Regions from separate parts of the Streptomyces sp. NPDC093089 genome, predicted to be linked through region 1. Evidence: riboswitches for the same ligand, from Rfam matches in the RefSeq annotation. Region 1 holds a riboswitch; each other region holds the start of a gene.
What was found. Region 1 has a riboswitch for cyclic di-AMP ahead of ACIQFX_RS34985 (M23 family metallopeptidase). Riboswitches for the same ligand answer to the same signal wherever they lie in the genome.
Positions count from the first base shown of each region.

Region 1 (3,252 bases):
CCGGCCCCGCTGGACGCGGAGCCCGCCGGTCTCGACGGCGTCGCCACGATCATGGCCCGCGCGCTCTCCGAGGGCACCGACCAGCACAGCGCCGAGGAGTTCGCGGCCGAGCTGGAGCGCTGCGGCGCGACGCTCGACGCGCACGCCGACCACCCGGGCGTACGGGTCTCCCTGGAGGTCCCCGTCTCCCGGCTGCCCAAGGCGCTCGGGCTGCTCTCCGAGGCCCTGATCGCCCCGGCGTTCCTGGAAACCGAGATCGAGCGCCTGGTGCGCAACCGTCTCGACGAGATCCCGCACGAGACGGCGAACCCGGCCCGCCGCGCCGCCAAGCAGCTCTCCAAGGAGCTGTTCCCGGCCGAGTCCCGGATGTCCCGGCCGCGCCAGGGCACCGAGGAGACCGTCGCCGCGATCGACGCCCCGGCCGTCCGCGCCTTCTACGACGCGTACGTCCGGCCCGGCACGGCCACGGCGGTGGTCGTCGGCGACCTGACGGGCGTCGACCTCGACAAGGTCCTCGCGGACACGCTGGGCGCCTGGACCGGTGAGCCGGCCGAGCCGCTCCCGATGCCGCCGATCACCGCCGACGACGCCGGGCGGGTCGTCATCGTGGACCGCCCGGGCGCCGTGCAGACCCAGCTGCTCATCGGCCGGATCGGCCCCGACCGGCACGACCGCGTGTGGTCGGCCCAGGTCCTCGGCACGTACTGCCTCGGCGGCACCCTGACCTCGCGGCTCGACCGGGTCCTGCGCGAGGAGAAGGGCTACACGTACGGCGTGCGGGCCTTCGGGCAGGTGCTCCGCTCGGACGCCGAGGGCAACGGCGCCTCGATGCTCGGCATCAGCGGCTCCGTCGACACCCCCAACACCGGTCCGGCCCTGGAGGACCTGTGGCAGGTGCTGCGCACCCTCGCCGCCGAGGGGCTCACCGACGCCGAGCGGGAGACCGCCGTGCAGAACCTGGTGGGGGTCGCGCCGCTGAAGTACGAGACGGCCGCCTCCGTCGCCGGGACGCTCGCCGACCAGGTCGAGCAGCACCTTCCGGACGACTTCCAGGCCCAGTTGTACGCGCGCCTGGCCGAGACCGGCACGGTGGAGGCGACCGCTGCCGTGGTCAGCGCCTTCCCCGTGGACCGGCTCGTCACGGTGCTGGTGGGCGACGCGGCGCAGATCGCGGAGCCCGTGCGGGCGCTCGGCATCGGTGAAGTGACCGTCGTGACCGGCTGATTCCGGTTCCGGTGTGACAACGGGAGGGCCCCGGCGGCAGGTTCGCCGGGGTCCTCCGTTATGTCCGTATTGGGCGCAAGGGTAACTCTTTGCCCTGTGGCAAGTCTTACAAAAAGCGTGTCTGGTTGGTGATTGAAAGACGATCCGCATAGCGTCGGTGCGGCTGTTCGTCAGTTGCACGTGCCGCAGCCGCGGCATCGGACAGTCATCGCCGAGTCCCCGTCAGGCGCGAGCCTGGGGAGCCGGGGACCCACATGAGTCCCTGGGGTGAATCGGACGCCTTCGTCCCGTACGGAGGGGTTCGTAGGAGACCTTCCTGCTCCGAACCCGTCAGCTAACCCGGTAGGCGAGAAGGAAGGAAAGGATCAGCCACTACATGGCGTTCACCCGTGCCACCGGGAAGCATCGTGGTCCGAGCCGGATGGCGCGCCGCAGCGTGGGCATCGCCGGCGTCGCGACGCTCGCCACCACCGGCGTCATCGGAACCCTCGCCTCCCCGGCGCTCGCCGCCGACACGGACAACCGCTCCGCCGAGGACACCGGCCTCACCCAGGTCATCACCGAGGACTCCCTCGTCGACCGGATCGACGCCCAGGCCGCCGCCCAGGAGCAGGAGGCCGTCGAGGCCCTCGCCCTGGCGAAGGCCAAGGCCGAGGCGAAGCGCAAGGCCGAGGCCCGCGCCAAGGAGATCCGCGAGGAGCGCGAGCGCGCCGCCCGCGAGGCCGAGCGCCGCCGTCTGGCCTCCTTCCAGCTCCCCGTCGCCGGCTCGTACGTCTCCACCGGCTACAAGACCGGTGGTTCGCTCTGGTCCTCGGGCAGCCACTCCGGCGTCGACTTCCACGCCGCCTACGGCAGCAGGGTCGTCTCCGTCGGCTCCGGCACCGTCGTCGAGGCCGGCTGGGGCGGCGCGTACGGCAACAACATCGTGATCCGGATGAACGACGGCACGTACACGCAGTACGGGCACCTCTCCTCCATCGGGGTCCACGTCGGCCAGACCGTCGAGCCCGGTCAGCAGATAGGCATCTCCGGCTCGACCGGCAACTCGACCGGACCGCACCTCCACTTCGAGGCGCGCACGGGCGCCGACTACGGCTCCGACATCAGCCCGATCGCGTACCTCCGCGCCCGCGGCGTCCACGTCTGACCCCGCCCGGCCCGGTTCCGCACCGCGTCGCAAAAGCCCCGGCTCGTACTGAGCCGGGGCTTTTCGCTGCTCGCGGGGCAGTGGAACAATGCCATGGATTCCGCCGGGGCATCGGAAATCCCGGCGCGCTGCAATAGAGTCGATGATCAGGCGCAGAACAGGCGCCGCTCGAATTGTCTCGCGCGGACCAAGGCGGAGGTCGGACATGCGCATTCCCGCGCATTCGGTATGCACGGCGATCAGGGACGACATCGTCTCCGGCGTCTACGAGCGCGGCGGCCGGCTGACCGAGGAACAACTCGCCCGCCGGTACGGGGTCTCGCGCGTCCCGGTCCGCGAGGCCCTGCGCACGCTGGAGTCCGAAGGCTTCGTCGTCACCCGCCGGCATGCGGGGGCGCACGTCGCCGAGCCCACCGAGCAGGAGGCGGCCGACCTGCTCGACATGCGGTCGCTGCTCGAACCGCTGGGGGCCGCGCGGGCCGCGCAGCGGCGCACCGACGCCCACCTCAAGGTGCTGCGGGGCCTGGTCAGACTGGGTCAGGAGCGCGCCAGGCGCGGCCAGGGCGAGGATCTGCGCTCGCTCGGCGGCTGGTTCCACGAGACGCTCGCGCAGGCCTCCGGCAGTCCGGCCCTGACGGCGCTGCTCACCCAGCTCCGGCACAAGATCGCCTGGATGTACGCGGTGGACACGCCCGCCCAGCCGGTGGAGGCCTGGGCCGAGCACGGTGCCATCGTCGACGCGGTGGCGCGCGGCGATGCCGAGCGGGCCAGGGCGCTGACCGTGCTGCACGCCGAACGCTCCCTGTCGCTGCACCGGCTCAAAAGGCCGGATCGGGGCCGTGTGAGGGTTTCGCAACATGCAGTCAACACGGCGAGCGCCC
Region 1 covers NZ_JBIVPA010000020.1:21,601-24,852, reverse strand. The annotation lists gene ACIQFX_RS34990 (M16 family metallopeptidase) at 1-1,224, shown strand, start outside; cyclic di-AMP (ydaO/yuaA leader) riboswitch at 1,424-1,588, shown strand; gene ACIQFX_RS34985 (M23 family metallopeptidase) at 1,601-2,371, shown strand; gene ACIQFX_RS34980 (GntR family transcriptional regulator) at 2,577-3,252, shown strand, end outside.

Region 2 (3,252 bases), on a different contig from region 1:
GCGCGGTACGAGGCGGCGCAGGCGGACGCGTTCATCGGCGGCGACCTGTTCGCCGTCCAGGACACCCCGCACGGGGTGCGGCTGGTGGTCGGGGACGTCCGGGGCAAGGGGATGGACGCGGTCGAGGCCGTCGCCGTCGTCATCGGGGCCTTCCGGGAGGCGGCCGAACAGGAGCGGACCCTGGAGGGCGTGGCGCAGCGCCTCGAACGGGCGCTGGCCCGCGAAGGCACCCGCCGGCACGGTCTCGACGCCTTCGAGGGGTTCACCACCGCGGTCCTCGCCGAGATCCCGCGCGCCGACGGCAGCGGCACGTTCGGCGGGTTCGTGCGGGTCGTGAACCGCGGGCACCCGCCCCCGCTGATGCTGTACGCGGACGGGCGGCTCGACCTCATGGAGCCGGCCGAGGCGGCGCTGCCGCTCGGCATGGGGGACCTGGCGGTCTGGCCGGACCGTGCCGAGGCGCGGCCGTATCCGCCGGGCGCGACCCTCCTCTTCTACACCGACGGCCTCTCGGAGGCGCGGAACGCGGAGGGCGTCTTCTACGACCCGGCCGAGCGGCTCGCCGGCCGGATCTTCCCGGGGCCCGAGGAGCTGCTCGACGCGCTCGTGGACGACGTGCGCCTCCACACGGGCGGCGGTTCGACGGACGACATGGCGCTGCTCGCGGTGGGCCGGCCGGCGGCGGGGCAGCCGGAGCGGCGGCGGACGATGCCGGTGGTCCCGCCGGGCGGGACGGGATGACCGGAGGGGGCGAGCGGACGGGCGGCGGGACGCGGTGATCAGGCGCCGGTGACCGGGTGTAGTCGAGAGGTGTCACTGCGATAACAATTGACATAACGTCAGATCGATGGTCTCCGGCGATCCTGTTCTGAAGGGGGGTCAACTCGGGCGTTTCCCTCTCATTTCAATGAATGATCAAGGGGAACAGCTTGGAATCGGGACCCCCTGTCTATTAACGTTCGATAACGCAGCGCGGTCGTTTCAGCCGTCGCAAGAGGCGGCACCGTGCGCACGCGCCGAATCCTGAAAAGGAACCGGGGAACCACCACTTGGGGTGAATCGGGCCTTTCGCACCTGTGCGACCGTGCCCGTAGGAGACCTTCCTGCTCCGAACCCGTCAGCTAACCCGGTAGGCGAGAAGGAAGGAAAGGAGCGCGCCTCCGTGGCGTCCAACACCCCCGCACCCGAAGCCCCCTTCGATGCCTTCGGTGGTGGTGCGGGTCCCGCCGCCCCGGACACCGAGTGGAATCCCACCGAGGACTCCCTCCGCGCGCAGAGCCGCGCCGGCGGCCGCCACCGGGTCGTCAAGCAGCGCTCCAACTTCGCCCGCTCCTCCACCGTCCTCGGCGTCGGCGTGATCGCCGCCGTCGGCGCGGGCGGCCTCGCCACCGCGAAGGAGAAGCCGCCGGTCGCGATCTCGCTCCCCGACCTCGACCTCCCGGACGCCCACGACCTCCCCGGCGTCGGCGACCTCCTCCCCGGCGAGGACAGCGAGCCCGTCAGCGCGGCCCGCGCCAACCCGAACCCGCTCACCGCCGCCACCTACACCACGACGGTCGACGAGCGGACCGAGACGACCGACCGGACCGCGACCGGCGCCGACGCGGGCGAGGCCCTGCGCGCCCGCATCCTCCAGCAGGCCGAACAGCAGCAGGCCTCCGCCGACGCCGCCGACAAGGCCGCCGCGGAGAAGCTGGCCGCCGAGAAGGCCGCCGCCGAGGCCGCGGCCAAGGAGGCCGCCGCGGAGAAGGCGGCCGCCGATGCCAAGGCGAAGGCCGAGGCGGAGGCGAAGGCCAAGGCCGAGGCGGAAGCCGCCGCGAAGGCGGAGGCCGAGCGCCTCGCCAAGCTCGCCGCGAGCTACTCGCTGCCCCTCTCCTCGTACACCCTCAGCGCCTCCTACATGCAGTCCGGCTCGATGTGGTCCTCCGGCTACCACACCGGCCTCGACTTCGCCGCGCCCACGGGCACCCCGCTCAAGGCGGTCCACGGCGCCACCGTGAAGTCCGCGGGCTGGTCCGGCTCCTACGGCTACCGCATCGTCCTGGAGCTCGCCGACGGCACCGAGGTCTGGTACTGCCACCTCTCGTCCATGACGGTCTCCGTCGGCCAGACCGTGGGCACCGGCGAGACCATCGGCCGCGTCGGCGCCACCGGCAACGTCACCGGCGCCCACCTCCACATGGAGGTCCACACCGCCGGCGGCGACGGCATCGACCCGGCGCAGTGGCTCCGCTCCAAGGGCCTGAGCCTCTGAGACCGTCCTCCCGGGGCGCTCGCACGGAATAGGCCCGGCGGCGGGCGGGGTTGACCACCCCATGACCTCCCTCCGCCCGCTGGGCAGTTCCGATCTGCACGTCTTCCCGTTCGCCCTGGGCGGCAACGTCTTCGGCTGGACCGCCGACGAGGCCCGGTCCTTCGCCGTCCTCGACGCCTACGCCGCCGCAGGCGGCAACTTCGTCGACACCGCGGACATGTACTCCGCGTGGGTCGAGGGCAACGAGGGCGGCGAGTCCGAGACGGTCATCGGCCGCTGGCTCGCCTCCCGCGGCAACCGCGACGACATCGTCGTCGCCACCAAGGTCGGCGCCCACCCCCACTTCAAGGGACTCTCCGCGCCCACCATCAAGGGCGCCGCGGAGGAGTCGCTGCGCCGCCTCGGCACCGACCGCATCGACCTCTACTACACGCACTTCGACGACGAGACCGTCCCCGTCGAGGAGATCGTCACCGCCCTCGACCAGCTGGTGAAGGACGGCAAGGTGCGCGCCGTCGCCGCCTCCAACATCTCCCCGGAGCGGCTGCGGGCCTCCCTCGACTTCGCCGAGGCCGAGGGACTCACCCGGTACGTGGCCCTCCAGCCGCAGTACAACCTGGTGTCCCGGGCGACCTACGAGGGCCCGCTCCTGGCGACCGCCGAACAGGGCGGCCTCGCCGCCGTCCCGTACTACGGCCTCGCCTCCGGCTTCCTCACCGGCAAGTACCGCCCCGGCGCCACCGTCGACAGCGTCCGCGCCGCAGGCGCCGGCCGGCACCTCGACACCGACCGCGGTCGGGCCGTCCTCGCCGCGCTCGACACCGTCGCCGAGGCGCACGAGGCGGAGGTCGCCACCGTCGCCCTCGCCTGGCTCGCCTCCCGGCCCACCGTCGTCGCGCCGATCGCCTCGGCCCGTACGGTCGAGCAGCTCCCGGCCCTGGTCGCCTCCGCCGACCTGACGCTCACCGAGGCCGAACTCACCCTGCTCACGGAGGCGT
Region 2 covers NZ_JBIVPA010000001.1:715,939-719,190, forward strand. The annotation lists gene ACIQFX_RS03460 (PP2C family protein-serine/threonine phosphatase) at 1-741, shown strand, start outside; cyclic di-AMP (ydaO/yuaA leader) riboswitch at 1,005-1,151, shown strand; gene ACIQFX_RS03465 (M23 family metallopeptidase) at 1,163-2,254, shown strand; gene ACIQFX_RS03470 (aldo/keto reductase) at 2,316-3,252, shown strand, end outside.
Region 2: another riboswitch for cyclic di-AMP. It lies ahead of ACIQFX_RS03465 (M23 family metallopeptidase); the one in region 1 lies ahead of ACIQFX_RS34985 (M23 family metallopeptidase).

Region 3 (3,252 bases), on a different contig from region 1:
GCCGTTGGGCTACTTCGGCGCGAGCACGGGAGCGGCCGCCGCGCTGTGGGCGGCGGCCGATCCGGAGTGCGCGGTGAGCGCCGTCGTGTCGCGCGGTGGCAGGCCGGACCTCGCGGGGGACCGGCTGGCCGGGGTGCGCGCCCCCACGCTCCTGGTGGTGGGCGGTGCGGACGCGCTGGTGCTTGACCTGAACCGGAGGGCCGCTTCACTGCTGCGCTGCGAGAACAGGATCGCCGTGGTCGAGGGTGCCACGCACCTCTTCGAGGAGCCCGGCGCCCTGGAGGAGGTGGCGGAGCTCGCCACCTCCTGGTTCGCCGGGCACTTCCGGGCTCAGTAGGCGCCGTTGACGTTGTCGATGGAGCCGTAGCGGTCGGCCGCGTAGTTGCACGCGGCGGTGATGTTGGCGACCGGGTCGAAGAGGTCCATCGACGTGCCGGGCACGTGGTAGGCGAGGAAGGTCGGCTCGATGACCTGGAGCAGGCCCTTCGAGGGCGTTCCGGCCGCGGCGTTGGAGTCCCAGAGGTTGATGGCCCGGGGGTTGCCGGAGGACTCGCGCATGACGTTGCGGAGGATGCCGTCGTACGAACCCGGGATGCCGCGCTGGGCCATGATGGCCAGCGACTCGCGGATCCAGCCGTCGAGGTTGTCGGCGTAGTTGGTGGCGGCCGGGGCGGCCTGGGCCGGAGCGGCGGCGGGGGCCGCCGCCGGGGCGGCCTGCGCGGCGGAGGCGCCGGTGGAGGCCGGGGCGGAGCGGCGCTCGGAGCGGCTCGCCCGATCGGGTGTACCGGTCTTCTTCTTCGCCGGCGCGGGGGTGACCTTCGCGGAATCCCGACGAAGCGTCAGTTCAAGACCCGGATGAATAAGTGACGGATTGTCACCCACGGCGCTTCGGTTGGCCCGGTAAAGGTTCTTCCAGCCGCCCTGAATTCCCTTCTTCTGGGCGATCAGGGAAAGCGAGTCGCCGCGGACGACGGTGTAGGTGCGGGCGGCGGCCGGGGCGGCGGGAGCCTTGGCGGCGGTCGGCGCCGCGAAGGCGGGGGCCGCGACGGCGCCGGTGGTGAATTCCGGTGCGCCGGAAACGGGCGCGGCGCCGGCCACGGCGGGGGTGATCAGCGGGAGGGCAAGGGCGACGCCGCCCGTGCCGGCCAGTGCGAGTCCCTGGGAGACGGGGCGTCGACGGGGGCGGCGGTGCTTACCGTGAGCAGGCATGACGGATTCCTCTCCGGCGCCTGCGGGGTGAGCTGTCGGGTTCGGACGGGAGCTGTCCGGCCGCGCGCACGCGGCTGCACCCCGAGCCGTTCCGGATTTCCGGATCGGCGTATTCGTGGGTCCCCCGCTCCTGCCGTCGGGTGAAAAGGGAGGTATTTCGAGCGGTGGCAGGATTTGGCGATCCGCTCGAATGGAGGTGACCGTAGGCCAGTAATGCGGCGGATAACAAGGGGATGGCAGTCCGTCGCGCGGCGAAAAGATCACGTAATTCAGGTAATTCAAGATCGGCCGCCCGTCCGGGCCGTCGAACTCCCGTGTGCCCCATGGCCTGCGGACATTTCGATCATCAGGGCGAAACCGGGAAAGTGAGTCGCGTCACCAGGTTCCCAATGTCCGAATATGCGCGGTAATTCTGTTAATGGGGGAGTGGGTGGAAAAGACCCCCGCGGTGGGTGTGCAGTCAAGGGCAAAAGTCGCAAAACCGACATTCGTGCTGAAGGATGGACCCATCCCGACCGAGGAGCCGCCGGATGCCGCCCGCCCTCTCCACCCCCAGCCCCGACACCGTCGATCGCGAGGCCGCCACGCTCTACGACAGCGCCGTCTGGCAGCGGATCGTCACCGACTGGACCCCCGCCCCGACCTCCGATCCGCCCCCCGACCGGGCCTCCGGCCGGACGGGTGGCGAACCGGTCGCTCCCGACGCTCCGCCGCGAGAGCCGGAGAGCTGGCGGAACCTCCTCACGGTGCCGGTGGAGCGGCTCGTGGCCGACGCCCTCGACGCGCTGCCGCCGCCGCTGCCCGCCGAGCCCCGCCTGCCGGGCCGCATCGGAGCCGTACTGCCGGACCGGCTGCACATCTGGCGCCGCATCGGCCGCAGCGACCTGCGCCCGTCGGTTCACCTCGGCTACGCCCGCCGCGTGCTCACGGAGTGGGGCTGGCAGAACGTCCCGTACAAGCTGCGCGACGCGCGCGGGGCCCGGTGCGTCTGCGGCGCCCTGCTCGCCGCGCACCGACTCGGCCACGGCAGCGCGGACACCATGAACGAGGCTGCGGCCTGGATCATGACCGAGCTGCGGTCGCGGGGCTGGAACGATCTGATCGGACCGTGGAACCGGGCCCCCGGCCGTACGGCGGACGACGCCGTGGCCCTCCTGGACGCCACCATCCACCGGGCCGCGCAGGCCGGCCGCTGACGGCCCCGGGTCGCGACGGACGGCCCCGGAGGCCGTACCCGACGGCCCGGACCGTGACGGACGTCCGCCGGGAGGCACCCCGAGGGCGCCGCCCGGCGGACGGCGGCGGTCAGCCGCTGACGCTGGGCGCTCCGGTCTCGATGTGGCCGGTGTACCGGCGCGACCAGGTGCCGTCGATGTCGGCGACGATCGTGAAGTCGTACCAGCCGCCGTGGTAGGCCACCGCGTTGAAGAAGTCCTCGCGGCTGGAGTTCGCCGGCACCGTGTACGTCCACGGCCCGTCCGAGCGGTAGGCGTTCGACCGGATCGTGAAGGTGACCGGACCGCCCGACGCGTTGGTCATCCTGAACCACAGGGCCGTCTTGCCCGTGCCCGGCTCGGTCGCGAACCTGGCGGCCACCTCCACGGCCTTGCCCGCCTTGGAGGCGTCGCCGATGAAGCGCCGCAGGAAGCGGTTGGGGCCCATCATCGAGATGTCGTACTTGCCCGAACCCGAGCCGAGGCCGATGTTGAAGTAGTCGGACGCCGTACCGCCCGGGTCGACGGTGTACTGCCAGGCGGCGGTGTCGCGGTACTGGTGCGGGTGGATCGAGAAGTGCGCCGCGCGCCGGGCCTCCGCGCCCTGGTTCGTCATCGAGAACCAGGCCAGGATCTTGCCGGCCGCCCCGAACTCGAACCGGTCGAGGTTGCCGTTCGCCTGGTAGGGCACCGCGCGGGCCGGCCGGGTGCCGGACTCCTGCGCCGGCAGGGCGTTGTTCTGGGGCGCCGGGTTCGGCAGCGGGCCACAGGTGGCCTGGCCGATGACCTTGGCGGTGGAGGGGAGGCCCGCCGGCACGCCGTACACCGG
Region 3 covers NZ_JBIVPA010000003.1:351,135-354,386, forward strand. The annotation lists gene ACIQFX_RS08515 (phosphoribosyltransferase family protein) at 1-337, shown strand, start outside; gene ACIQFX_RS08520 (transglycosylase SLT domain-containing protein) at 331-1,209, opposite strand; cyclic di-AMP (ydaO/yuaA leader) riboswitch at 1,214-1,399, opposite strand; gene ACIQFX_RS08525 (hypothetical protein) at 1,740-2,405, shown strand; gene ACIQFX_RS08530 (phosphocholine-specific phospholipase C) at 2,515-3,252, opposite strand, start outside.
Region 3: another riboswitch for cyclic di-AMP. It lies ahead of ACIQFX_RS08520 (transglycosylase SLT domain-containing protein); the one in region 1 lies ahead of ACIQFX_RS34985 (M23 family metallopeptidase).

Region 4 (3,252 bases), on a different contig from region 1:
GGCGGGCAGAACCAGTAGCGGCGGTCCGGGCCGCCGGGGCGGCCCGGGTGGAGGTCACACCTCCGTGAGCAGCCGCTCCCGCAGGCGCTCGCGGGTCTCCGGGGCCAGCTTCAGGCCCTCCGAGAGGTAGGCGTCCACCGTGCCCCAGGTCGCCTCGATCGTCTCGAAGGCGGCCCGCAGGTACTCCACCCGCGCGTCGAACAGCGGGCTCAGCAGCTCCATCACCTCGGGCGACATCGCGTCGGGGGAGGTGGAGCTGCGGCGCACCTTGTAGCGGCGGTGCGGGTCGTTCGACTTCACGTAGTCGGCCTCGATCGCCTTCCGCTCGACGCCGACGGCGAGCAGCGTGATCGCGATGGAGAGCCCGGCGCGGTCCTTGCCGGCCGCGCAGTGCATCAGGGCGGGGACGCTCTCCTCCGCCAGGGAGTGCAGGATCCGGCTGTGCTCCGACGCCCGCTCGACCACCATCCTCCGGTACGACTCGGACATCCGGGCGGCGGCCTTGCCGTCGCCGAGGATCTCCCGCAGCTGCTCTGTCTCGCCGTCGCGGACCAGCTTCCAGAACTCCTTGCCGTCGGCCGGGTCGTTGAGCGGTATGTTCACGTTCCGTACGCCGGGCAGCTCGACGTCCGCGCCCTCGACCTTCCGGTCGGCCTCGTTGCGGAAGTCGAAGACGGTGTGCAGTCCCAGCGCGGCGAGGAAGGCGACGTCGCTCTCGGTCGCGTGGGCGAGGTGGCCGCTGCGGAAGAGACGGCCCGGGCGCACGGCGCGCCCGTCCGTCGTCGGCAGGCCGCCCACGTCCCTGAAGTTGCGGACCTCCGCCAGTTCGGGCTCGTCGGCTTCGGTGGGCGGGACCTGCGGAAGCTGCTGCGTCACGGATGCTCCTGGGTGTCGTCGTTCGGGTGCCCGACGCGAGATCGGTTCCAGGGCCAATCATCCCGTTGGGGTGGTGAAGGCGCACCCCCTCGGACGGTAATGGGCGATCTGTCCGAATTGAGGTATTGGGGATAACGCGCCCTGGTTGCAGGCGAGATGGGCCGGGCTGCGTGAGCAGCGTCATAAAGGTGACGGATCGTGGCCGACCGCCCGGAGCAATTTCCGTGCGCAAAAAGGAAATCGAAGGACCGTCATCCACGCAGGGTGACCGGAATTCGAGCCGAATGGCACCCCCGTGAATCCCCCTCGAAAACAGTGGCTTGTTCGCGCCGACCCCGCTCGTCTAGCGTCACCGTCAATCCGGTCGGACCGCCGAATCCTGCCACCGTCCGGAATTCACTCACCCATGTGTGGCAGGAGCGGGGGACCCAGGAAGTACGCCGGTCCCGCGATGCAGGACGGCTCGGGGTGAAGCCGCGTGAGAACGCGGCCGGGCATCTCCAGTCCGAACCCGACAGCTCACCTCGCAGGCGCCGGAGAGGAATTCGCCATGCCCGCGAAGGGTAAGCACCGCCGTCCCAGGACCAACCCCCTCACCCGTGGACTCGCCGTCGCCGGCACCGGTGGCGCCGTCGTCGCCCTCCCGCTCCTCGGAGCGACCGGGGCCCACGCCGCCGAGCAGTCCGCTCCGGCCGCCGTCCCGGGCCACGCCGTCACCGCCGCAGCGCAGGTGAAGGCCCCCGCCGCCGTCCAGGCCGCCCCCGCCAAGGCCGCGCCGAAGACGTACTCCGTCGTCCGCGGCGACCACCTGTCGAAGATCGCCGCCGAGCACCACCTCGCCGGCGGCTGGCAGAAGCTGTACGCCGACAACCGCCGGGTCGTCGGCGAGGACCCCTCGCTGATCCTCCCCGGCATGAAGCTCACCCTCGGCGCCAAGGGCTCCGCGCCCGCCGCCCCGAAGAGCACCGCGCCCAAGGCCGCCCCCAAGAGCACCCAGAGCTCGAAGAACGGCGACACCCCGCGCGCCTCCCGCGGCTCCGAGCGCTCCTCCGCCCCGGCCGCCGCCACCTCGGAGACCACCACCTCGCAGGCCGCGCAGTCGTCGGGCTCCTCGACCTCCGCCTCCGGCTGGGTCGCCCCCGTCACCGGCGGCTTCTCCACCCCGTACCGCGCCTCCGGCTCCATGTGGTCCTCCGGCTACCACACCGGTGTCGACTTCATCGCCTCCTCCGGCACCACCGTCCGCGCCGTCGGCGCCGGCACGGTCGTCTCCGCCGGCTGGAGCGGCGCCTACGGCAACGAGGTCGTCATCCAGCACGCCGACGGCAACTACTCGCAGTACGCGCACCTCTCCTCCCTCTCCGTCTCGTCCGGCCAGACCGTCACCGGCGGCCAGCAGATCGGCCTCTCCGGTTCCACCGGCAACTCCACCGGCCCGCACCTGCACTTCGAGATCCGCACCTCGCCGAACTACGGCTCGGACATCGACCCGCTGGCCTACCTGCGCCAGCACGGCGTCTCCGTCTGACGCGGACGCCTCCCTTCGCGGAAGCCCTCCTGGCGGCCCGGCACGCACGTGCCGGGCCGCCGCCGTATTCCGGCTTGGGGGAATCTTTATCGGTGGCATATGTCACCCGGCGTCAACCCCTCCTTACGGTCGCGTAGGTCACATCCGAAGGGGAAGGATGTGGTCCCGTGGCAGACGATTCGAGATCAACAGACAAGAACGCATTCGGGTCGTACGCGGCGATCGGTGACAGCTTCACCGAGGGCGTCGGAGACCCCGGGCCCGACGGGACGTACGTCGGCTGGGCGGACCGTTTCGCGGTCCTGCTCGCCGACGAGCTGCCGGAGCACGACGACTTCCGCTACGCCAACCTGGCCGTACGCGGGCGCCTCCTCGACCAGATCGTGGCGGAACAGGTCCCCCGGGCGAAGGAACTCGCCCCCGACCTGGTGACCTTCTGCGCCGGCGGCAACGACATCATCCGCCCCGGCACGGACCCCGACGACGTCGCCGAGCGCTTCGAGCGCGCCGTCGCCGACCTGGCCTCCGCCGTCGGCACCGTCATGGTGACCACCGGCTTCGACACCCGCGACGTGATCCTCCTCAAGCACCTGCGCGGCAAGATCGCCACGTACAACGGACACGTCCGGGCCATCGCCGACCGCTACGGCTGCCCGGTCCTCGACCTGTGGTCGCTGAAGTCCGTCCAGGACCGGCGCGCCTGGGACGACGACCGGCTCCACCTCTCCCCGGACGGCCACACCCGTGTCGCCCTGCGCGCCGGCCAGGTCCTCGGCCTCCCCGTGCCCGCCGACCCGGACCAGCCCTGGCCCCCGGTCCCCCCGCGCGGCACCCTCGAAGTCCGCCGC
Region 4 covers NZ_JBIVPA010000011.1:25,627-28,878, reverse strand. The annotation lists gene ACIQFX_RS25300 (DUF6126 family protein) at 1-18, shown strand, start outside; gene ACIQFX_RS25295 (tyrosine-protein phosphatase) at 55-876, opposite strand; cyclic di-AMP (ydaO/yuaA leader) riboswitch at 1,237-1,422, shown strand; gene ACIQFX_RS25290 (peptidoglycan DD-metalloendopeptidase family protein) at 1,427-2,404, shown strand; gene ACIQFX_RS25285 (SGNH/GDSL hydrolase family protein) at 2,572-3,252, shown strand, end outside.
Region 4: another riboswitch for cyclic di-AMP. It lies ahead of ACIQFX_RS25290 (peptidoglycan DD-metalloendopeptidase family protein); the one in region 1 lies ahead of ACIQFX_RS34985 (M23 family metallopeptidase).